Regions from separate parts of the Pantoea folii genome, predicted to be linked through region 4. Evidence: riboswitches for the same ligand, from Rfam matches in the RefSeq annotation. Region 4 holds a riboswitch; each other region holds the start of a gene.
What was found. Region 4 has a riboswitch for thiamine pyrophosphate ahead of AC1MDE_RS17750 (FAD-dependent oxidoreductase). Riboswitches for the same ligand answer to the same signal wherever they lie in the genome.
Positions count from the first base shown of each region.

Region 1: another riboswitch for thiamine pyrophosphate. It lies ahead of thiB (thiamine ABC transporter substrate binding subunit); the one in region 4 lies ahead of AC1MDE_RS17750 (FAD-dependent oxidoreductase).
Region 2: another riboswitch for thiamine pyrophosphate. It lies ahead of thiC (phosphomethylpyrimidine synthase ThiC); the one in region 4 lies ahead of AC1MDE_RS17750 (FAD-dependent oxidoreductase).
Region 3: another riboswitch for thiamine pyrophosphate. It lies ahead of AC1MDE_RS02670 (LuxE/PaaK family acyltransferase); the one in region 4 lies ahead of AC1MDE_RS17750 (FAD-dependent oxidoreductase).

Region 1 is NZ_JBWXON010000009.1:49,434-55,045, reverse strand. It holds gene leuD (3-isopropylmalate dehydratase small subunit) at 1-414, shown strand, start outside; gene AC1MDE_RS12205 (MFS transporter) at 498-1,679, opposite strand; gene sgrR (HTH-type transcriptional regulator SgrR) at 1,933-3,594, shown strand; TPP riboswitch at 3,630-3,724, shown strand; gene thiB (thiamine ABC transporter substrate binding subunit) at 3,772-4,758, shown strand; gene thiP (thiamine/thiamine pyrophosphate ABC transporter permease ThiP) at 4,758-5,612, shown strand, end outside.
Region 2 is NZ_JBWXON010000032.1:6,310-11,921, reverse strand. It holds gene AC1MDE_RS25130 (aminotransferase-like domain-containing protein) at 1-351, shown strand, start outside; gene thiE (thiamine phosphate synthase) at 508-1,155, opposite strand; gene thiC (phosphomethylpyrimidine synthase ThiC) at 1,152-3,077, opposite strand; TPP riboswitch at 3,168-3,268, opposite strand; gene AC1MDE_RS25115 (Rsd/AlgQ family anti-sigma factor) at 3,525-4,031, opposite strand; gene nudC (NAD(+) diphosphatase) at 4,120-4,893, shown strand; gene hemE (uroporphyrinogen decarboxylase) at 4,933-5,612, shown strand, end outside.
Region 3 is NZ_JBWXON010000001.1:540,979-546,590, reverse strand. It holds gene AC1MDE_RS02680 (cation-transporting P-type ATPase) at 1-349, shown strand, start outside; gene AC1MDE_RS02675 (hypothetical protein) at 820-1,179, opposite strand; TPP riboswitch at 1,728-1,856, shown strand; gene AC1MDE_RS02670 (LuxE/PaaK family acyltransferase) at 1,955-3,037, shown strand; gene AC1MDE_RS02665 (acyl-CoA reductase) at 3,034-4,485, shown strand; gene AC1MDE_RS02660 (3-oxoacyl-ACP reductase) at 4,512-5,279, shown strand; gene AC1MDE_RS02655 (alpha/beta fold hydrolase) at 5,384-5,612, shown strand, end outside.
Region 4 is NZ_JBWXON010000015.1:129,447-135,058, forward strand. It holds gene AC1MDE_RS17725 (metal ABC transporter permease) at 1-72, opposite strand, end outside; gene sitC (iron/manganese ABC transporter permease subunit SitC) at 65-928, opposite strand; gene AC1MDE_RS17735 (manganese/iron ABC transporter ATP-binding protein) at 912-1,697, opposite strand; gene AC1MDE_RS17740 (metal ABC transporter substrate-binding protein) at 1,694-2,563, opposite strand; gene AC1MDE_RS17745 (6,7-dimethyl-8-ribityllumazine synthase) at 2,840-3,277, opposite strand; TPP riboswitch at 3,455-3,574, shown strand; gene AC1MDE_RS17750 (FAD-dependent oxidoreductase) at 3,690-4,634, shown strand; gene thiS (sulfur carrier protein ThiS) at 4,618-4,815, shown strand; gene AC1MDE_RS17760 (thiazole synthase) at 4,819-5,577, shown strand; gene AC1MDE_RS17765 (ThiF family adenylyltransferase) at 5,587-5,612, shown strand, end outside.

The DNA.
Region 1 (5,612 bases), on a different contig from region 4:
AAGCCGGAATTTAAAGGCACCAGCATCTTGCTGGCGCGTGAAAACTTTGGCTGCGGCTCATCACGTGAGCACGCCCCATGGGCACTGACCGATTTCGGTTTTCACGTGGTGATTGCGCCAAGCTTCGCGGATATTTTCTATGGCAACAGCTTTAACAACCAGCTGCTGCCAGTGAAGTTGAGCGATGAAGAAGTGGATGAGATGTTCAAACTGGTGGCCGCGCAGCCAGGCGTGACCTTTACCGTGGATCTGGAAGCCCAGACCGTCACGGCGGGTGATAAGTCTTACAGCTTTGAAATCGACAGCTTCCGCCGTCACTGCATGATTAACGGTCTCGACAGCATTGGTTTGACACTGCAACACGAAGCGTCCATCTCCAACTACGAGACCACTCAGCCAGCGTTCCTGCGTTAATGCCTTATTCGGTGCGTTTGAATGCGCACCGAATAGAGACGCACTGGATGTTTATAAAGTCGCCTTTGCGGGCGACTTTATATTTATTGGGCATCACGCACGCGCGACGCCAGCCCCAACGCCACAAGTGCCATCGCTAATGCCAGCCAATACACCGACTCATGGCCAAAGCGCTCGCTCAGCGTGCCCTGTATCAATCCTGCAATAATCAAACCGGTCGATATCGAGGTGGTAAACATCGTGGTCGCCGCGCCTGCTCGTCCCGGCATCAAATCCTGGAACCACAGCATGCCAATCCCTGCGACGATGCCAATAAACGCCGCGTTAAACAGCTGCAGCACCATTAACGCCGTGCGTGACTGGAACAACACCAGCCCAAGATAGAACAGAATCGCTGCCACCAGCGCTAACAGCACCAATTTACGTTTACCGAAGCGCTTCGCGTAGTGCCCAGCCAGCAGCATGATAGGAATCTCCAGTCCTGCCGCCGTTCCCATTAATAAGCCCGCCAGTTTTTCCGGCAACCCCAATGTGAAGCTGATATACAGCGGCATGTCGATGATATACATGGTGTTGCACGCCCACATCACCACCGAGGCGATAAACAGCATTCGCACCTGGCTATCTTTCCACGGGCTCAGTTGGGTCAGTACCTGCTCTGGCGTCGCGGCCACGCGCGGCACCGACGGCAGAGTGCGCCAAATCAGCAGCATGCTGAGCAGGAAAATCGCCGCCGCCACGCAGAACAGTGTGACGAAGCCATAGTTAAGCGCTAAGGCGAACGACAGCGGCGGGCCAATCACCCATGCCAGCGACAGCTGCGCACGCATCACCGAGCTGAACATCACCACTTCACGCGCCGACTGATCGGCATACTCGCGTGCCAGCGCAAAGATCTGCGGTATCGCCACGCTGGCCAGCGCTGACAGCAACACGCCCACACTGATCAACGTCAGATAATGACGATTAAAGGCAAACAGCAGCGCATTCAGTACCGCCATAAGGCAACAAAACAGGATCAGATTGCGACGATCGCCGCGATTGTCCGAACGTTTCGCCATCAGCAGGCTAATCACAATCCCGGCAATCGCGTTGATGGTAAAAAATAGCCCGACCCAAAACGGTCGCACCTGCACTTCGCGCGTCAAAAACAAACTCAGTGTGGGTGCCTGCAACGCACCGGCAACACCGGTCATAAACGACACCGCCATAAAAGAGAGATAAACCGGATTAATACGACGCTGGCGCGTTAACAGCGATTTCATGCAGAAATCCCTTTGCGGAGAAATGAGGCTAAGACAAAGAGGGTAGAAGATTTCACAGCAAAACGAAAAAAGCCAGCAGAGAAAACGCTGCTGGCGGTGAAATGCACCCTACTCAGAAAAGGCTCCACGTCGGCGGAACCGCTGGCAGAGCGCCATTCATTGCTGAATGCCTCCCGCTCTTCCATTGCCTGGCAGTATGCCTCTAATATGGGGCAGGAAAAACTGAGCGATTCTGAGAAGGAGTTCCCCTTTTATGTCCTCTGCGCGACTGCAACAGCAGTTCATCCGTCTGTGGCAAAGCTGCCAGGGGCTGGATCAGGAAACCACCTTAAGCGATCTGGCTGAACGACTGCACTGCTCGCGCCGCCACATGCGTAACCTGCTGAATGCCATGCAGGATGCGGGCTGGCTGATTTGGCAGGCAGAAGCCGGGCGCGGTAAGCGTTCGACCCTGAGCTTCAATTACACCGGCTTAGCACTGCAGCAGCAGCGCGCCGAGGATCTACTGGAGCAGGATCGCATTGAACAGTTGGTGCAACTGGTGGGCGATAAGAATCAGGTGCGGCAGATGATTGCGGCGCATCTCGGGCGCAGTTTCCGCCAGGGCAAGCACATCCTGCGCGTGCTCTATTACCGTCCGCTGCCCAATCTGCTGCCGGGCTCGCCGCTGCGTCGTTCGGAAACCCATCTGGCGCGACAAATCTTTAACGGCCTGACGCGAATAAATGAGGAAAAGGGGGAAATCGAAGCGGATATCGCCCATCACTGGCAACAAACCTCCCCACTCCATTGGCGTTTCTTTTTACGACCCGCGATTCGCTTCCACCACGGCCGCGAACTGGAGATGGAAGACATCATCGCTTCACTGGAACGTGTACGCAGTCAGCCGCTGTTCTCGCATATCGACAAACTGCACTCTCCCGCGCCCTGGACGCTGGATATTCATCTGTCACAGCCCGATAGCTGGCTGCCGTGGCTATTGGCCAGCGTCAGCGCGATGATCCTGCCGCGCGAATGGCCGACGTTGCGCCATTTCGCCCGTCAACCCATCGGCACTGGTCCGTACAGCGTGGTACGCAACCAGCAGACGCAGCTGAAAATCGCCGCCTTTGATGACTATTTTGGCTATCGCGCTCTGATTGATGACGTGTCGATTTGGGTGCTGCCGGAAATCAGCGACGAGCTGGTGTATGCCGGCGTGAAGCTGCAGGGGGAAACCGCCGATGAGAAATCCGAAGAGAGCCGTCTGGAAGAAGGCTGCTATTTCCTGCTGTTCGACCAGCGCTCAGAGCGTGGTAAGGATGCCCATTTTCGACGCTGGGTGAGCTATCTGCTTAACCCGATTGCCCTGCTCAACCATGCGGGTGTGGGCTATCAGCGCTACTGGTTCCCTGCATACGGTTTCTTACCGCGCTGGCATCATCGCCGCGATCTCACCCCAGCCGAAAAGCCCGATGGACTCACGCAACTGACCATCAGCTGGTACAGCCATCATGTCGAGCATGAAGGCATTGCTAACGCCCTGCGCCCGCTGCTGGCTGAACAGGGCGTTGAGCTGATCACGCGCGAGCTGAGCTACGAAGAGTGGTTCGAAGGTGAAGGAGAGAGTGACATCTGGCTCGGCAGCGTCAACTTCACTCTGCCGCTCGACTACGCACTGTTTGCGCAGCTCTACGAATTGCCGCTCATGCATCACTGCGTTCCGATTGACTGGCACGCAGATGCACAACAGTGGCGACAGAAAGCCTTGCCTCTGGCCGAGTGGAGCAAACAGTTGGTGAACAGCGACTTTGTTCATCCGCTCTTCCATCACTGGTTACTGCTGGAAGGCCAGCGCAGTATGCGCGGTGTGCGGCTCAACACGCTCGGCTGGTTTGACTTTAAATCGGCCTGGTTTGCACCACCGGAGCTGTGACACTTTCGCGCTGTCACAGAAGTGTCTAAAATAAGCCGTTCTCAACGGGGTGCCCTGGTATTGGGCTGAGAGAAACCCGTCGAACCTGATCCGGCTCATACCGGCGTAGGGATTTGAGATGAGCGATAACTCAGATCCTTTGCGACTCAACTTTATCTTCTCCTCAAGGAGCGCAAAGTGTTAAACAAAGTCTTGCCCGTGTTGCTGTTGATCTCTGCCCCGGCGTTGGCTGCCAAGCCTGTTCTTACCGTTTACACCTACGACTCGTTCTCTGCAGATTGGGGCCCCGGCCCTGCCGTTAAAAAAGCCTTTGAAGCCGAGTGCGGCTGCGAACTGAACTATGTGGCGCTGGAAGATGGCGTGTCGCTGCTCAACCGCGTGCGGATGGAAGGCAAAAACAGCAAAGCCGATGTGGTGCTGGGCCTCGATAACAACCTCGTGCAAGCCGCCGAAAAAACCGGCCTGTTCGCAAAAAGCACCGTCGACACCAGTAAATTGCAACTGCCTGATAGCTGGCATAACGACACCTTCGTTCCGTTCGATTACGGCTACTTCGCCTTCGTCTACGATAAAAACAAGCTGAAGAACCCACCGAAAAGCCTGAAAGAACTGGTTGAAAGCCCGGAAAAGTGGCGTGTGATCTATGAAGATCCACGCACCAGCACACCGGGATTAGGCCTGCTGCTGTGGATGCAAAAAGTGTATGGCGATAAAGCACCTGACGCCTGGCAGAAGCTGGCACAGAAAACGGTCACCGTCACTAAGGGCTGGAGCGAAGCCTATGGCCTGTTCCTGAAAGGCGAAGGCGATCTGGTGCTGAGTTACACCACCTCTCCGGCATATCACATCATCGAAGAGAAGAAAGATAACTACGCCGCTGCGCCGTTTAGCGAAGGCCATTATCTGCAAGTGGAAGTCGCTGCACAGCTCGCTAGCAGCAAACAGCCCAAACTGGCGCAGCAGTTTATGCAATTTATGGTGTCGCCAGCTTTCCAGCAGACCATTCCGACTGGCAACTGGATGTATCCGGTGATCAAAAGCGATCTGCCTACCGGTTATCAGTCACTGACCGTGCCGGCGAATGCGCTGCAATACAGCTCAGCCGAAGTGGCCGATCATCGCGCGGACTGGATTCGCACCTGGCAACAAGCCGTTAGCCGTTAATGCCAGCCTGGTTAATTCCTGGAAGTGCCGTTGCGCTGCTATTGTGCGCAGTGGCACTGCTGGCGTTTGGCGCCTTAGTGATGGCGGCGCCGGTCACTGACTGGCGCGCTCTGCTGTCAGACAGTTATCTGCACCACGTCCTGGCCTTCTCGTTTGAGCAGGCGCTTTTATCTGCCCTGCTCTCGGTGCTGCCGTCGATTCTGCTGGCACGCGCGTTGTATCGTCGCCGCTTTCCGGGACGTAATCTGCTGCTGCGCCTGTGTGCCATGACGCTGGTATTGCCGGTTTTAGTGGCCGTATTTGGTTTGCTCAGTGTTTACGGTCGCAGCGGCTGGCTGGCGCACCTCTGCAGCCTGCCTGGCATTGATTACACCTTCTCGCCCTATGGCTTGCAGGGCATTTTACTGGCACATGTGTTCTTCAATCTGCCGCTTGCCACCCGCATGCTGTTGCAGGCATTGGAAAGCATTCCTGGCGAGCAGCGCCAGTTAGCCGCCCAGCTTGGCCTGCGCGGCTGGAATCTGTTTCGTTTGGTCGAGTGGCCATGGTTGCGACGTCAGATCCTGCCCACCGCAGCCCTAATTTTTATGCTGTGCTTCGCCAGCTTTGCCACGGTACTGGCATTGGGCGGTGGACCGCGCGCCACCACGTTAGAGCTAGCGATTTATCAGGCGCTGAGTTTTGATTACGATCCCAGTCGTGCGGCGCTACTGGCACTGTTACAACTCGGATGCTGTTTGCTGCTGGTGCTGCTCAGCCAACGTTTCAGTAAAGCCATCCCTACCGGCAGCCAAAATATTCGTGGCTGGCGTGACCCGCAGGATTGCTGGCATGCCCGGATCGGCGACACGCTA
Region 2 (5,612 bases), on a different contig from region 4:
CGCCAGGTTTATCAACGTAACTACGAGACTTTTAGCTGCTGGGTACGCCACTATTTCCCGTGCGGAATCTGTGTCTCGCGTCCGCAGGGCAGCTTCCTGATGTGGATTGAATTACCTGAAGCGTTTGATGCGGTTCGGCTAAACGGCGAATTGCGCACGTTGAACATTCAGGTCGCTGTCGGATCACTGTTTTCTGCCTCGGGAAAATATCGCAACTGCTTGCGCCTCAATTATGGTTTGCCCATCAATGAGCAAACTGAACAGGCCATCGCCCAGCTTGGCGCTGCGGTGGAGCAGGCCATGCACGCCTGTCATATCGAAACGGAACAGGCTCCTTCCCTGACTGATTAGAGTAGAAAGGCAGGGCTGGAGAGAGAGGTAGACCAGCCCTGGCCCACTGCCAGCGACAGCGGGCAGGCACACTTTATCCTGAACGGAAATTCACGCCAGCCCGCAAAAAGCCGGCTGCGCGTGAGCTTCCAGCCAATCCACCAAGTTTGCATGACGTTACAGCGCTTCTGCAGGCTGGGTTCCAGCTTCAACCAGTGCCAGCAGCTCCTGTGTCGCCTGACGCCAGTCTCCCGCCTGAGTAATGGCGCTCACCACGGCAACGCTTCCAACGCCAGTGGCCAAAACTTCAGGTACGCGCGCAAGGGATATACCGCCAATCGCCACAGTCGGTATATCCTGCAACCGTGCCATGTGGCGTTTCAGTTCTATAACACCCTGTGGTTCGGAAGGCATATCTTTGGTTTGCGTAGGGTAAATGTGTCCCAGTGCAATGTAGGAAGGACGCAGCGCCAGCGCGCGGTCCAACTCGGCATCATCATGAGTCGATAACCCAAGACGCAAACCTGCCTGGCGGATAGCGTCCAGATTAGCCACGTCCAAATCTTCCTGACCAAGATGCACGCCATAGGCGTTATATTTAATCGCTAATCGCCAGTAATCGTTGATAAACAGGCGTGCACGATACTGCTTGCCCAGCGCAATTGCCTCGCGCACTGCGTCTTCTACTTCATGATCCTGGCAATCTTTGATGCGCAACTGGATGGTGCGAACGCCAGCCTCCAGTAAGCGTGCAATCCACTCTACGCTATCAACAACAGGGTACAGCCCCAGTTTCGGGGCCGTGGCTGGAAAGGCATCGGTCATACTTTTTCCTCTTTAAGGGCATCGGCGGCGTGATAAAGCTCGCCACCACGGCTGCGGAAGGCATCCGACATCTGCGCCATGCCAATTTCAATGGGCTGGGCTTCTGCCTGCTGGCGAGCAGCATATTCGCGCACTTCCTGGGTAATTTTCATCGAACAGAATTTTGGACCGCACATTGAGCAGAAGTGAGCCACTTTGCCCGATTCCTGCGGCAATGTCTCATCGTGATAAGCGCGTGCCGTATGCGGATCGAGCGCCAGATTGAACTGATCCTCCCAACGGAATTCAAAGCGTGCTTTCGACATGGCGTTATCACGGATCTGAGCGCCGGGATGGCCCTTAGCCAGATCGGCTGCATGCGCGGCGATCTTGTAGGTAATCAGCCCCTGCTTAACATCTTCTTTATTCGGCAAACCGAGGTGCTCTTTCGGTGTGACGTAGCACAGCATGGCGCAGCCAAACCAACCAATCATCGCGGCACCAATGCCGGAGGTAAAATGATCGTACCCGGGGGCGATATCGGTGGTCAGTGGGCCAAGCGTGTAAAACGGCGCTTCGTGACAGTGCTCTAACTGTTCGGTCATGTTGCGGCGGATCATCTGCATTGGCACATGGCCTGGACCTTCAATCATTACCTGCACATCGTATTCCCAGGCGATCTTGGTCAACTCACCTAAGGTATGCAACTCGGCAAACTGGGCTTCATCGTTGGCGTCCTGAATCGATCCCGGACGCAGGCCATCACCGAGTGAGAGCGCGACATCATAGGCGGCGCAGATTTCACAGATCTCGCGGAAATGCAGATAGAGGAAACTCTCTTGATGATGTGACAGGCACCATTTCGCCATGATCGAACCACCACGCGAGACAATACCGGTCAGACGATTAGCCGTCATCGGCACATAGCGCAGCAGCACACCAGCGTGAATAGTGAAGTAATCCACCCCCTGTTCTGCTTGCTCGAGCAGGGTATCGCGGAAAATCTCCCAGTTAAGGTCTTCCGCCACGCCATTCACTTTCTCCAGTGACTGATAAATGGGCACAGTACCAATCGGCACCGGGCTGTTTCGCAAAATCCACTCGCGCGTTTCATGGATATAGCGGCCTGTGGAGAGGTCCATCACGGTATCCGCCCCCCAGCGTGTTGACCACACCAGTTTCTCCACTTCCTCTTCGATCGATGAGCTCACCGCTGAGTTGCCTATATTGGCGTTCACCTTCACCAGAAAGTTACGGCCAATGATCATCGGCTCGGATTCGGGGTGATTAATATTGGAGGGTATGATAGCGCGGCCGCTGGCAACTTCCTGGCGCACAAATTCGGCGGTGATGTTTTCCGGCAGATTGGCACCAAAACTGTGGCCCGGGTGCTGTTGCAGTAGCACTTCACCACGAATACGTTCGCGGCCCATGTTTTCTCGCACCGCAATAAATTCCATCTCGGGTGTAATCATGCCCTGACGTGCGTAATGCAGCTGTGTGACGCAGCGGCCAGCTTTGGCACGACGCGGCTGCGGTAACTGCTCGAAGCGCAGGTGATCCAGCCCTTCATCGGCTAAGCGTTGCTGAGTGTATTGCGAACTCAACTGGTGGATCGCTTCGCTGTCATCGCGTTCAGCGATCCAGTTTTCACGCAATCGGTCTAATCCCCGATGCACATCAATGGTGGCCGCGGGGTCGCCATAAGCACCTGCCGTGTCATATACCGGCACTGGTTCGTTGTGCTCATACTGTGGATTCTCTTTTGTGCCACCGATGTGTGTAGGGCTAAGCTGGATTTCGCGCATCGGCACACGGATATCCGCTCGGCTGCCGGTAATCCAGATACGTTTTGAATTGGGGAAAGCGGTGCCTTGCAGCGAATCGATAAATTCCTGCGCTTGTGCACGTTGTTCACGACGAGAAGTTTTAGCAACAGACATAGCAAATTTCCTGAATTAAGGGGAAGTTGCTTGTCCAGAGTTCGGAAGGAGTAACAGGGACGATGCCGGGCGCCAACACGCATCGCTCTGTGAATGTCTACTCTTGTTCCCTTCGCAGGTACTAACCTGATCAGGTTCCGCGGATCCCGAATAAACGGTCTCAGCCCCTTAGGGCACTCCGACAAGGTTGAATTTTACGATATAAGCTACTTTGCTTGCCATTTCACGTTTGGGCAGTGCTCGTGTCCGTCACGTACTACGTGTACGCTCCGGCCACTGCGCGCTGTCCGAGCGTGAACTGGCTGCGCACGCTACGCTTATATCGCAAAATTTGACTCTAGATTGCTTTAAAGAGACGCATAAAAACGTGAATAGGCCTCAATAAAAAAGCCCATTCAGCATAAGAGGGCTTTTTCGGAATAACAAGTTTTTTACATGGGGCCGAAGTTAAGCGGGGCGAGCCATGCTGCTTTCATTGGCGACCGGTGGGCGCGCCAGCTGGTTATCCCAGGCGAGTTGCACCAGCTTATCTTCCAGCGTGAAGCGTGACTCCAGCACTTCACCCACTTCGGATAACGCCTTCTGGAATTCTACGCAGTTATCGTCGTTGATGGCCTGCTGCAGATGGCTGTCATACAGTTGCATCATGCGATCGGTATTCGCTTCCAGAGCGGGATAGAGTTGGGCTGCCGCAATGAGTGGGCTATCGCCTTCCATCTCACTGATAATGCGTTCATAAATACTGAAATGACCGGTTGAGAGGTAATCTACCAGGCCGTGACAAAACGCATCCAGCGCCTGTTCATCCAGGGCACTGAGCGCCTCTTTGTTTGGCTTGATGCCAATTAATGCGTAATAGCTGACAAGCAACTGTCGGCGCGCGCGCAGCCACGCATCAACAAGTTCATTACCGCCACTTACACGCCTGGCCAGGTCATCTAACTGGGTAAGCATATGGGGCTCCGGGTGAGTTATAGTTATCCATTCCACACTTAACATCAGGATTTCAGCGTGCCATTTGACGCTAAGGACAACGAATAAGATGCAACGTGAGATCTCAAGCGTAGACGCTGGCTGGTGGATTGTCAGCCATGAACAAAAACTTTGGTTACCGCAAGGTGAACTGCCGCATGGCTTATCCGGCGATTTTGGCCTGACTGGAAAAACCGCGATTTTGATTGGCGAATGGCAGGCGGAGAATGTCTGGCTGATACGTGAATCACGACCTGACAATATGGGCTCTGTTCGCCAGCTTATCGACGAAGATGTTGGGCTTTTTCAGATGGTTGGGCGTGGAGTTCAACTCGCCGAATTCTACCGCTCACACCGCTGGTGTGGCTACTGCGGCCACGAAATGCACCTCAGTAAGCGCGAGTTTGCCTGTCTGTGTCACCACTGTCGCGAACGCTATTACCCGCAAATCGCGCCGTGCATTATCGTGGCGATTCGCCGGGGGGAGGAGATTCTGCTGGCCAACCATGCGCGTCATCGCAACAGCATTTACACAGTATTAGCTGGCTTTGTTGAGGTCGGGGAGACGCTGGAGCAGGCCGTCGCGCGTGAAGTGATGGAAGAGAGCAACGTCCGGGTTAAAAATGTCCGCTACGTCACCTCGCAGCCCTGGCCGTTCCCGCATTCATTAATGATGGCGTTTATGGCCGAATATGAGGGCGGTGAGTTGCAGCATGATGGCAAAGAGTTGCTGGATGCCGGCTGGTATCGCTATGACGATTTGCCCTTGTTACCGCCACCGGGCACGGTGGCACGGCGGTTGATTGAAGATACCGTTGCCCTGTGTCGCGCCAGCGCGCCGTGAAAATGCTACACTGGCGGCCTTAGCATGAGAGAGCCCATTATGAGTGAACTGAAGAACGATCGTTATCTGCGTGCCCTGTTACGTCAGCCGGTGGATGTCACCCCTGTATGGATGATGCGACAAGCCGGGCGTTATTTGCCGGAGTACAAAGCCACGCGTGCTGAAGCCGGTGATTTTATGTCGCTGTGTAAGAATGCGGAGCTGGCGTGCGAAGTCACCCTGCAGCCGCTGCGTCGTTATGCGCTGGATGCCGCGATCCTCTTCAGCGATATCCTGACGATTCCTGATGCGATGGGGCTGGGGCTCTATTTCGAAACGGGCGAAGGTCCGCGCTTCTCAAATCCTATTACCTGCCGTGCAGATGTAGACAAACTGCCGATTCCGGATCCTGAAGATGAGCTGGGTTATGTGATGAATGCGGTGCGTACCATTCGCCATAACCTGAAAGGCGAAGTGCCTTTGATCGGCTTCTCCGGCAGCCCGTGGACGTTGGCAACCTACATGGTTGAAGGCGGCAGCAGCAAAGCGTTCACCAAAATTAAAAAGATGATGTATGCCGAGCCGCAAACCCTGCACAAGCTGCTGGATAAGCTGGCTGACAGTGTCATCCATTACCTGAACGCCCAGATCAAAGCCGGTGCACAGTCGATTATGGTCTTCGACACCTGGGGCGGCGTGCTGACCGGCCGCGATTACCGTGAGTTTTCACTCTACTATAT
Region 3 (5,612 bases), on a different contig from region 4:
GTTTGTGCTGGAAGCCTGGCTGCAGCCGCGTGGCTATTCCCCTGAGTTTATCCGCACCGTGCTGTTGCAGACGCTGGTTACCGCGCAGTGGTTCTATATGCTCAACTGCCGTGTGTCGGACGGCTTCTCACTGAGCAAAGGGCTGCTGATGAACAAAGGGATCTGGATCGTCAGCGCGGTGCTGCTGGTGCTGCAACTGCTGATCATCTACGCGCCATTTATGCAGCTGCTATTCGGTACCACTGGACTGCCATTCCGTTATTGGGTGATCACCTTCATCATCGGTTTCGTGATGTTCCTGATTGTAGAAGTTGAGAAACCGCTCACCCGCCGATTCAGAACGGCTTGAGTCTGCTGCCGCCCGTCACGCTGGTGTCAGCGAGGCGGGCGGTGTTTAAGACGATACATGTTGATTTCGGGCCAAAAGATGGGATTTAAACGTTGCAGGACATTTGCTGTCATCAAGTCAGAGAGGAAAGTGTCGCACGGGCTCGACAACCTTCACCGGTTTCTTTCTCTTTGGTTTTGTCGCCCTGCACAGTGCTGGCATAGCTGCCTTAGATTTTTCTGGCTCGATAGTCTTATTCACAGTGATACAGCACGGGCAGTAATGAACATTCGCATATTGCGCTGCGGCGACGGTTAATGCCTGGCTGTGGTTATACATACTGCCAATAAACGCCCGTGAATCGATACCGGGTAACTGTTCACATCCTGCGGTATGCAACAGCAAGCCCCTGCGGGCGTGATCGCAGACGTAATATTTCGTTGCCTTATACATGGTTTTTTATCCGTTTGCTGTGTGAGTCAATGGACTCATTAAAGTTTATCGTATTCAATATCTTGTAAATTTGAACATCTCACTACGGCCTGAAACTCAGATTGCCCACGATGGCTCGCCAAAGTAAACGGAACGATAATACGTGTACCATTTTTTGCTACGCTTTCGTTGTGGAACAGAAGAGAGCCCAGGGTGATTCTATTTTTTCCAAACATCTCGGTATGGGATTTATTGAGGAGACCTTTCTCTACGGCAATAACCGCATCACGACTGTGAACGGTCACACAGGCTATTTCATCTTTTTGATTTTCTACGTTCCGCGAATATACCTCATAACCCGACGCAGACAAAATAATCCCCAGGGCACCGAGTGCTCCAACCTTAGCGGAAGTCTTCATTTTAAATTCCCTTAAGTGCTTCACAAACAGTCTCTGGTCTAACTAACGGAAAATCAAGACTATTTCTGGTTTATTTGATGAAATGAATTGATGTGTATTGCAGATGCCGCCTGGTCATTATCTGATAATGGTTGGGATAAAATCTGAATATTACGTACCACAAAAAAATCCTGTGAGATTTATTGAAGAGGGACTCGAACAAATAAAACGGGCATTAAAGCTAAAGTACATCAAATATCCTGGTTAATAACTTGTTAATGGTAGAGTTATGGCATTCTCATGACATTTTTTCCTGGATTAATGCTGAGGCCAGAAGTATCTGATGATAAAAACTCACAGCTCGCTCATTCAGCAGGGCTATTCACATTAATCAATGAATCACCGCGAAGCTGAAACGCTCGTCGTGCATCTGGTCAGATAAAAAGATCAGTGTGTTAAAACAGCAAATGGTTTAACCTTTAACGACCGTCTGCAGTAGATTTAAAGTAAGCTTAATAAAATCAGTGAGTTGATTGACGTTTTATTGAGCGGCCTTTTGATTGACTGCGACCTGTTCCAGGGGGTGCCCGGTTAGCGGGCTGAGATTCTACCCGCCAGCGTTTTCGCGTTGGCAACGTGGTGACCCTACGAACCTGATCCGGCTAATACCGGCGTAGGGAGCGGAACACAGGGCGACACTGCGTCCTGATCCCATCTTTGTGCTTGTAGCGGACAGACTCTACTCATCAGGCCCGGCCTGAGAAATTTCGCGCAATCGCAACTGGTGGACTCGCCCATGACTGAAGCTGCTTTGATCGACGCTTTGCTCACCTTTCTTCAGCGTCAGGATACAACCGACGACGACTTTAACCGCATGGCGCTTGCCGTCTTCGCGTACCAATTTGAACACAACCTCCCTTATCGCCGTTTCGCCATGCAGCGCGGTCGCACACCGTTTATGGTGAAAAACTGGCGTGCCATCCCGGCAATTCCCATTACCGCGTTTAAGGATCTGACGCTGAGCTGCCATGCCACCGATGACGTCGAAGCGGTATTTATGACCAGCGGAACCACCGGCACGGTGAAAGGTCGCAGCTATCATCCGACGCTTGACGTCTGGAAATGCTCGATGATGCAGAATTTCAGCCAGCGCTTTATGGCGGGCGAAGAGCGGATTCGCATGGGCATTTTGTTCCCTGATAATCGGGCGCTGCCCAACTCTTCGCTGGCCCATTACCTGACATTAGCGGTGGAAAAATTTGGCACCGCCGAGAGCGAAGTGCTGTTGGATGACAGCGGTATCGCGATGGATCGCCTGTTTGCTGCGTTGGAGCAGGCTGAAGCACAGGGCGAACCTTATGCGCTGCTGGGCGCGAGCTACAGCTTTGTCCATCTGCTCGACGAACTGCAGCGCCAGGGGCGACATTTTGCATTACCCGCTGGAAGCCGAATTTTGGATACCGGTGGATTTAAGGGGCAATCCCGTGAGATTGAGGCCGAGCAGTTTTACGCCGAGCTGAGTGCGGCGTTGGGCGTGCCGCGCACGCACTGCATCAACATGTACGGCATGACCGAACTGAGCAGCCAGTTTTATGACGATGGCAACGTTGCCTGTCCCTCGGTGAAATCCGGCCCGCACTGGATCCGCACCCGCGTGGTCAATCCACTCACAGGCGATGAAGTGCCCGAAGGCGAGATGGGCGTGCTGGTGCACCATGATCTGGCTCATTTCAATTCAGTGTCTGCCTTACTGACCGAGGATGCTGGCCGCGCGGTCACTGGCGGCTTCCATCTGCTAGGCCGGGTCACCGGAGCGGATGCGAAGGGCTGTTCGCTGGCGATGGAAGAGTTCCTGGCTGCTGCGCAGGGTGCAGTGTGAAAGAGGTCGCGGGTTATCTACCGGGATGTTTATCACCTGAAGGGGTGCAGTGGCGCACGCTGAGTTTTAGCCATCACGGCCAGCATCTGGATGTCGACGTGCCCGATCTGAATCCGGCACAAATTACACTTCTCAGCGCACATCTGCGCGATCACGCTCGCGCTTATCTCACAACGCTGAGCGTGGCGAAGATCGTCGCAATTATTGATGAGGCCATTGCGCGTTTGCTGGATCGAAACCATCCATTGCGCCGCAAGGCCGAAATGCTGCTGGCGATTGTCACCGGTTATGACGCCGAGATGATTCGCCTTGGGCTTACCGGATACCTTAAAACTTTTCGACAGCCGCAGCTCAAGCGCTTTTTAACCGAGGACTTTAACGATCCACAGCTGCTGGATGATTTTCAGCCGCGACCTAATGGCGGCTTCGCACGGGCATTTGGCCCGGACCTGCTCATGCATATCTGGGCAGGAAATGTGCCGGGTCTACCGCTGTGGAGTCTGATTTGTGGATTGCTGGTGAAAGCGGGCAGCGTGGGCAAACTGCCTGGTGCCGAACCGCTGATGGCGGGCTGGTTCGCGCAACTGCTGGCTGAAATCGATCCCCAACTTGGCGAATGCCTGGCGGTAGTGTGGTGGAAAGGCGGCGAAGCCGAAGCAGAAAAACACTGGTTAACACAGCCTGACGTGGTGATGGCTTACGGTGGTAATGCCGCGCTGGCTGCAATCAAACACCAACTGCCGGTCACCACGCGTTTTCTGCCGCACGGCCATAAAATCAGCGTGGGACTGGTGGCGCGTTCGGCACTGGATACAAGGCAGGGCGTCTATCTGGCGCAGCGCGCGGCCTATGACGTCATGCGCTATGACCAGGCGGGCTGTTACTCACCGCAAATGCTGTTCGTTGAACGCGGCGGGCGCATCACGCCGCAGGAATTCGCGGAGTACATCGCCCATGAACTGCGAGCGCTGGCGCGCAAATATCCGCGTCGAGTGCTGTCTTCGGCTGAAGTTAATAGCGTGGCAACCTGGCGCAGCCGTGAAGAGATTCGCGCGTTGCAGGACGATCGCATCCTGTTCGGCGAGGCAATGGACAATTGGTCGGTGGTGGTAGTAGATGGCCCCGAAGCTCTGATGCCGTCGGCACTCGGACGCACGCTTAAAGTGGTGGCCGTTGATGAGATTGAGGATGCGATTGCATTGATTTCTCAGCAGAAAATTTATCTGCAAACGGCGGCGGTGGCGGCCACACCACGCGAGCTGTTTGGTCTCGCCGCGCGGCTAGGGCAAGCCGGTATCACCCGTATTACTGCCTTTGGCAGCATGACATCGCCTGCCGCCGGATGGCATCACGATGGCCGCTTTAGCCTGCTGGATCTGGTCACCTTTACGGAAATAGAGGCATCTGCTGAAACTGCCGCTGAGCGCTTCGCGCCCTATGCGGATTGAATCCACGTTTTTACAGAAGGTAAACGATGAAATTTGCTGATCAAACGATTCTGGTGACGGGTGCGAGTCGGGGTATTGGTGCAGCTATCGCGCAGGCTTTCGCCGCTGAGGGTGCGCTGGTGGTGGTGAACTACCTGCGCAGTGAAGCTGCCGCGATGGAAGTGGTAAAGCGCTGTGAAGCACTGGGCGGTTCGGCCATCGCCATTCGAGCCGATGTCACCTCAGCAGAGCAGGTAGCGGCAATGATGGAGCAGATCGCTAACACCATGGGTCGTCTGGATGCGGTGGTGAACAATGCTTTCGCGCCTTATGTTTTCGATACCGACAATCGACAGCGATTTTGGGAAACGTCATGGCAGGGCTACCAGAGCCAGTTTGACGGTGCCGTCGGCGCGGCCTACAACGTCTGCCAGGCCGCGTTGCCGCTGATGCGCTCACGCACACGCGGCAGCATTATCAATCTTTCCAGCGATCTGGTGGCGCGTCCGTCTGTTCCTTACCACGATTACGTCACGGCGAAATCCGCATTAATAGGCTTTAGCCGTTCACTCGCCGCTGAACTGGGGCCGCTGGGGATTCGCGTGAACTGTGTTGCGCCGGGTCTGGTCTATCCCACGGATGCCAGCAGTGCGACGCGAGAAGACGTGCGCGATTTTATCACCGCACAAACGCCGCTGCGCCGAATTGCCGAGCCAGTGGATGTCGCCGGTCCGGTGATGTTTTTAGCCTCAGAATGGAGCGAGTTTGTCACCGGGCAAACGCTGTATGTGGATGGCGGGTTGGTAATGGGATGACGGGGGACGAACGCTGATATTGTTGGCAGCACGATGGGTTAACGTTAGTCTGATCACTGATGTATCAATTTGCTAACGCCGCTTAACGTAAACAGGGAGGTTTAATGAATACCGCAACTATCCGCGCCGTCATCGGTGGAACGCTTTTAATGGCGTCGAGCTTAGTATCGGCGTCTGCCGCACAGCCATTGCCTGTGCCTCCAGAATATCCGAACTCACAGCGAATCTCTGTAGAGAGGCAAGGGGCGGGAACGGATGTCATACTGATTCCGGGGCTGGCGTCATCGCGCGACGTTTGGGCCGATTTATCCGCAAAATTACGCAAGAACCATC
Region 4 (5,612 bases):
CAAAATCAGCGTGATGATCAGCGCCATATTCATAAATTCGAATTCGAAAGGACTCAGCAGTATTTCAATCATTGAGGTTGACCTCCTGCGCCAGACGAGCGCGTCGCCGTGCCGCCAGCACGCCGTGTTTAGGCGCAAACACAAACGCCAGCAGGAACACCAGAGTCTGTGCCACCACGATCACGCCGCCAGTGGCACCATCAAGGAAATAGCTGCTCCACGCGCCAAGGAAGCTAGTGATGCTGCCGATAGCCACGGCAATCAACAACAAACGCGGGAAGCGGTCAGTCAGCAGATAAGCGGTGGCGCCCGGTGTGACCACCAGACAAATCACCATAAAGGCGCCAACGGTTTGCAATGCGGCGACGGTGGAGGCGGCGAGCAGGGTAAAGAATAGGATTTTCAAGCCGGTGGTATTCAGCCCAAGTGAGCGCGCGTGGCTTTCATCAAAGAACGTCACCATCAAATCTTTCCACTTCAGCAGCAGCAACGTCAGCGTCACCACGCCGATGGTGCCGAGCTGCCAGATATCGGCGGGCGCCACCGCGAGGATGTTGCCCAGCATTATGGTTTGAATATTGACCGACGTCGGATTGAGTGACACCAGAAAGAGCCCGATGCCGAAGAAGGAGGAGAAGATCAGTCCGATGATCGCATCCTCTTTCAGGCGTGTACGCTGGTTAAGGAACAGCATGCTGCCCGCCGCCAGTCCGCCGGAGAGAAAGGCACCAAGCGAGAAGGGCAGGCCCAGCATGTAAGCGCCAGCCACACCCGGCACAATCGAATGGGATAGCGCATCACCAATCAGCGACCAGCCTTTCAGCATCAGAAAGCAGGAAAGAAACGCGCAAATCGCCCCTACCAGTGCGGCGATCCACATCGCATTCAGCATGTATTGATAACCGAAGGGCTCAATAATCCACGACATGATCCGCCCCCGGTCGTGCGGCTATCTTCTGCAACAGTGCCGCATTGCGCTGCTGCACCTCACCATCAAAGGTGCGCGCCAGGTTGGCAGCGGTGAAAGTGTCATGCAATAAGCCGCTAGCCAGCACGGTGTTTTTGACCAGCACACAGCGGTCGCAGTAATCAGGGATGGTGTTAAGATCGTGCGTGGAGACCAGCATAGTGCGGCCTTCATCGCGCAGCTCCTGCAACAGGGTGATGATCGCCGCCTCGGTTTTGACATCGACGCCGGTGAAGGGCTCATCCAGCAGGATGAGTTGCCCACTCTGCGCCAGCGCACGTGCGAGGAAGACGCGTTTTTTCTGCCCGCCGGAGAGTTCACCAATCTGACGATGGCGGTAATCACTCATCCCGACGCGCGCCAGCGCTTTATCCACGCTGCGTTTGTCCTCCGCACGCGGGATGCGCAGCATATTCATATAGCCGTAGCGGCCCATCATCACCACATCTTCCACCAGCACCGGGAAGCTCCAGTCCACCTCTTCGGATTGCGGCACATAGGAGACGATATTGTGTTTTAGCGCACGCTTCGCGGGCATCTCTGCCAGCGTGACCTGACCCGTCGAAAGCGGCACGAAGCCCATAATGGCCTTAAACAGTGTGGATTTCCCGGAGCCGTTGACGCCCACCAGCGCGGCGATGCTGCCCGCTGGCACGGAGAAAGATGCCTGACGCAGCGCAGTGTGACCGTTGCGGTAGGTTACGCTAACATCCTGCACGTTTAGGGTCATTTTTGGCTCCCGGCGGTGATGCCTTTGGCTACGGTATCGGTGGTCACGCGCAGCAGATCAAGGTAGGTCGGAACCGGCCCGTCACTGTTGCTGAGAGAGTCAACATACAGCACGCCACCGTAGTGAATACCCGCTTCACGCGCGACCTGTTGAGCCGGTTTGGCGGAGATGGTGCTTTCGCTGAAGATAGTCGGGATGTGGTTGGCTCTCACCGCATCAATCACTTTGCGCACCTGTTGCGGTGTGCCTTGCTGATCGGCATTGATCGGCCAGAGATAAAGTTCTTTCAGACCCAAATCACGTGCCAGATAGGAAAAAGCGCCCTCACTGGTCACCAGCCAGCGCTGGTTTTCCGGCAGTTTTTCAATCTCCGCGCGCATCGGCGCCAGGGTTTGCTGGATTTGCGTTTTATAGCGATCCGCATTGGCCTGATAAACGGCGGCATTGGCAGGATCGTATTTTTGCAGTGCTTTACGGATGTTATCGACGTAAATCAGCGCATTGTCTGGTGACATCCAGGCATGTGGGTTGGGTTTGCCGTTGTAGGGTCCCTCGGTAATACCTAAGGGTTCAATGCCCTCGGTCACTGTGACTTGCGGCACGCCTTTCAGGCGCTGATAGAAGCGGCTAAACCACATTTCCAGATTAAAACCGTTTACCAGGATTAAATCGGCACCCTGCGCGCGACGAATATCGCCGGGGGTTGGTTGGTATTCATGGATCTCCGCACCGGGCTTGGTGATGGATGTCACTTCGGCGGCATCACCTGCGACGTTCTTTGCCATGTCTGCGATCACCGTGAAAGTGGTGACCACTTTAAGTTTGTCAGCGGCAAGCGCTGAAGCGCTCATCGCGAGTGTAAGCATCACAACTGATATAACGTGCCTGGTCAACATAGTCATCCCCTGAGAAGTATAGCATGTGCTATACATTATAGTGAATGCTATGAATGTGAAGTGTTTTTGTACACCTTTTGCTGTTTACGACAAAAATTTACGTAAGTTGAAGTAGCAGAGGAGAGTAATGAAAGTGGCTTATGCGATTTTCGAAATAACGTAGAACATATTGTTCTTAAGGGCAGGGAGGTATTATTGAGAGCAAGAACACTTCACCGCGAATAATGAAGTGTTCCTGAGAGGGAATTAATCGATCGACAAATTATGAATCGCCAGCGCAGCACGCGCGGCCTCTTTGCCTTTCTTAATAAAGTGTTCGGTATAGAAGTTTTCCAGCACATCGACCGGCTGGAAATTGTGCGGCGTCAGTGAGACAGAGAACACTGGCACATTGGTGGTCAGCTGAACGTTCATCAGGCCATCAACCACGGCTGCAGCAACGAAATCGTGACGATAGATACCGCCATCCACCACCAGCGCAGCCGCTACAATCGCGTCGTATTTACCGGTTTCCGCTAAGCGTTTTGCCAGCAGCGGCATTTCAAATGCGCCCGGCACTTCCAGCACTTTTAATTCCGCTTCAACGTTCTGTGCTTTTAATTCTTGCTCAAAACCCACCAACGCATTGTGCACAATCTCTTTGTGCCAACCGGCTTTAATAAAGGCAATTCTAATATTTTTCATAATGAGTCCAACATCACCTATAATTTCTTTGCGCTTGAAAAGTAGCAATAATGCCTTTGTATACCATATGTTACGTTTTCGATCCAGAACGTGTACGTAGCGATAAATGCCATGCGATGACGTGATGGCTATCTGCGGTAATCCGTGCTTGACGGCGACCTGCGCCTGCAATACAAATAGACGCGTCGGGGGAGTCTCGCCAAAGAGACTGAGAGGCTAAAAGCGCAATGCGCGGCTTAGCGACCCTTTGAACCTGACCCAGTTGATACTGGCGTAGGAAGACTGACAGCACCGCTCCGGTGTTGTCTGGCGCAGAGGATCGCTCGCGCCCTTTCCCTCCTCCTGTATCTGCGGGTCTCAGTCAACACTGAGAGGCCGATGTGAATTCCCTTTATATCCCGGATAACCTGCTGTGAGCCGCTGGACGGTATTAGGCTGCGGCGTGGCTGGTCTCTGCGTGGCGACGCTGCTGGCTGAACGCGGCGAAGACGTCGACGTCATTGGCGACGACTCCCGCCAGCCTGCTTCCTGGTTTGCTGGCGGCATGCTTGCACCCTGGTGTGAATCTGAAAGTGCCCCGCAGGAAGTGATCTCTCTCGGGCAACACGCCGCTGGCTGGTGGCAACAGCGTGTCAGCAGCGTGGCACATCAGGGAACGTTGGTGGTGGCGCCACCGCGCGACAGCCAGGAACTTAACCGTTTTGCGCGCATGACCGAAAAGCACCAATGGGTCGATCCCGGTGACATTGAACCGTTGCTGGCCGGGCGTTTTGCCCGTGGGCTGTTTTTTGCCGGGGAAGCACATCTCGACCCGCGCCTGGCGCTCACGGAAATGCGCGAAAAGCTGTTACAGCGCGGCGTGCGTTTTGATGCAATACAACCTTCGGGCCGGGTGATTGATTGTCGTGGCATGCATGCCAAAGCCGACCTTCCGCGCCTGCGTGCTGTGCGTGGCGAGATGGTGATTCTGCACAGCGATGAAGTGCACTTTTCGCGTCCGATTCGCCTCTTGCATCCGCGCTTTCCCTGCTATCTGGTGCCGCGCCGTAATGGTCATTTCATGCTCGGCGCCACCATGGTGGAAAGCGACGATGCCAGCCCGATTAGCGCGCGCGCCATGATGGAACTGCTCAGCGCGGCCTACGCTATTCATCCTGCTCTGGCGGAAGCCCGCGTAGTCGAAAGCGGCAGCGGTTTACGTCCTGCTTATCCGGCCAACCTGCCAGAAATCCATTATCAAAACGACACTTATTATCTTAACGGCATGTATCGCCACGGTTTTCTGCTGGCGCCAATGATGGCAGAACAGCTGATGCAGCGCCTTTTCGGGGAACAATCCTATGAATATTCAGCTTAACGGCCGGGCGATCCGCACTGAGGCCAGCACGCTCAGCGAATTGCTGATCGAGCAGCAAATTGATGCCGCATGCGTTGCCAGCGCTTTCAACGGCAACTTTGTGCCTAAAAGTCAGTACAGCAGCCAGCAGCTGGAAGAGGGCTGTCAGTTGGAAGTCTTGTCCCCGATGCAGGGAGGTTGAAACATGTTTTACGATTTCGATCCGCAGTCACGTTTTCTGCTTGGCACCGCGGGCTATCCATCACCGGCGATTCTGCAACAGGCCATTGCCGCCTCTGGCACGGAAATCATCACCGTGAGTTTGCGTCGTGAAGGCGCGGCGGGCGCGGCTTTTCGCGAGCTGCTGACCGGGCTGGATATTCGCGTGCTACCCAATACCGCAGGCTGTCACACGGTGAAAGAGGCGGTGACCACCGCGCAGATGGCGCGCGAACTGTTCAACACCTCGTGGATCAAACTGGAGGTGATCGGGCATGCCGACACGCTCCAGCCCGATCCTTTTGCGCTGGTTGAAGCGGCACGCATCCTGTGTGCGGACGGTTTTCAGGTCTTCCCGTACACCACCGAAGATTTGATCGTCGGTGAGAAGCTGCTGGAAGCCGGTTGTGAACTGCTGATGCCGTGGGGCGCGCCGATCGGTTCCGGGCAGGGCCTGCGCAACATTGAAGGATTACGCGCGATGCGGGCATGGTTCAGCGACATCCCGTTGATAATTGATGCAGGCATCGGTGCGCCATCACAGGCCGCACAGGCGATGGAGATGGGCTTCGATGGCATCCTGCTCAATACCGCGGTGGCGAAAGCCGGCGATCCGGTTGGCATGGCGAACGGTTTCCGGCTGGCGATTGAAGCGGGACAGGCCGCACGCAGTGCTGGTTTGATGGAGAAACGGGATATGGCGGCAGCTTCAACACCGATCTTCGGTCTGGCGAGTTTGAGTTAAGGAGCCATCATGGATCGCTATCAACGGCAGATGAT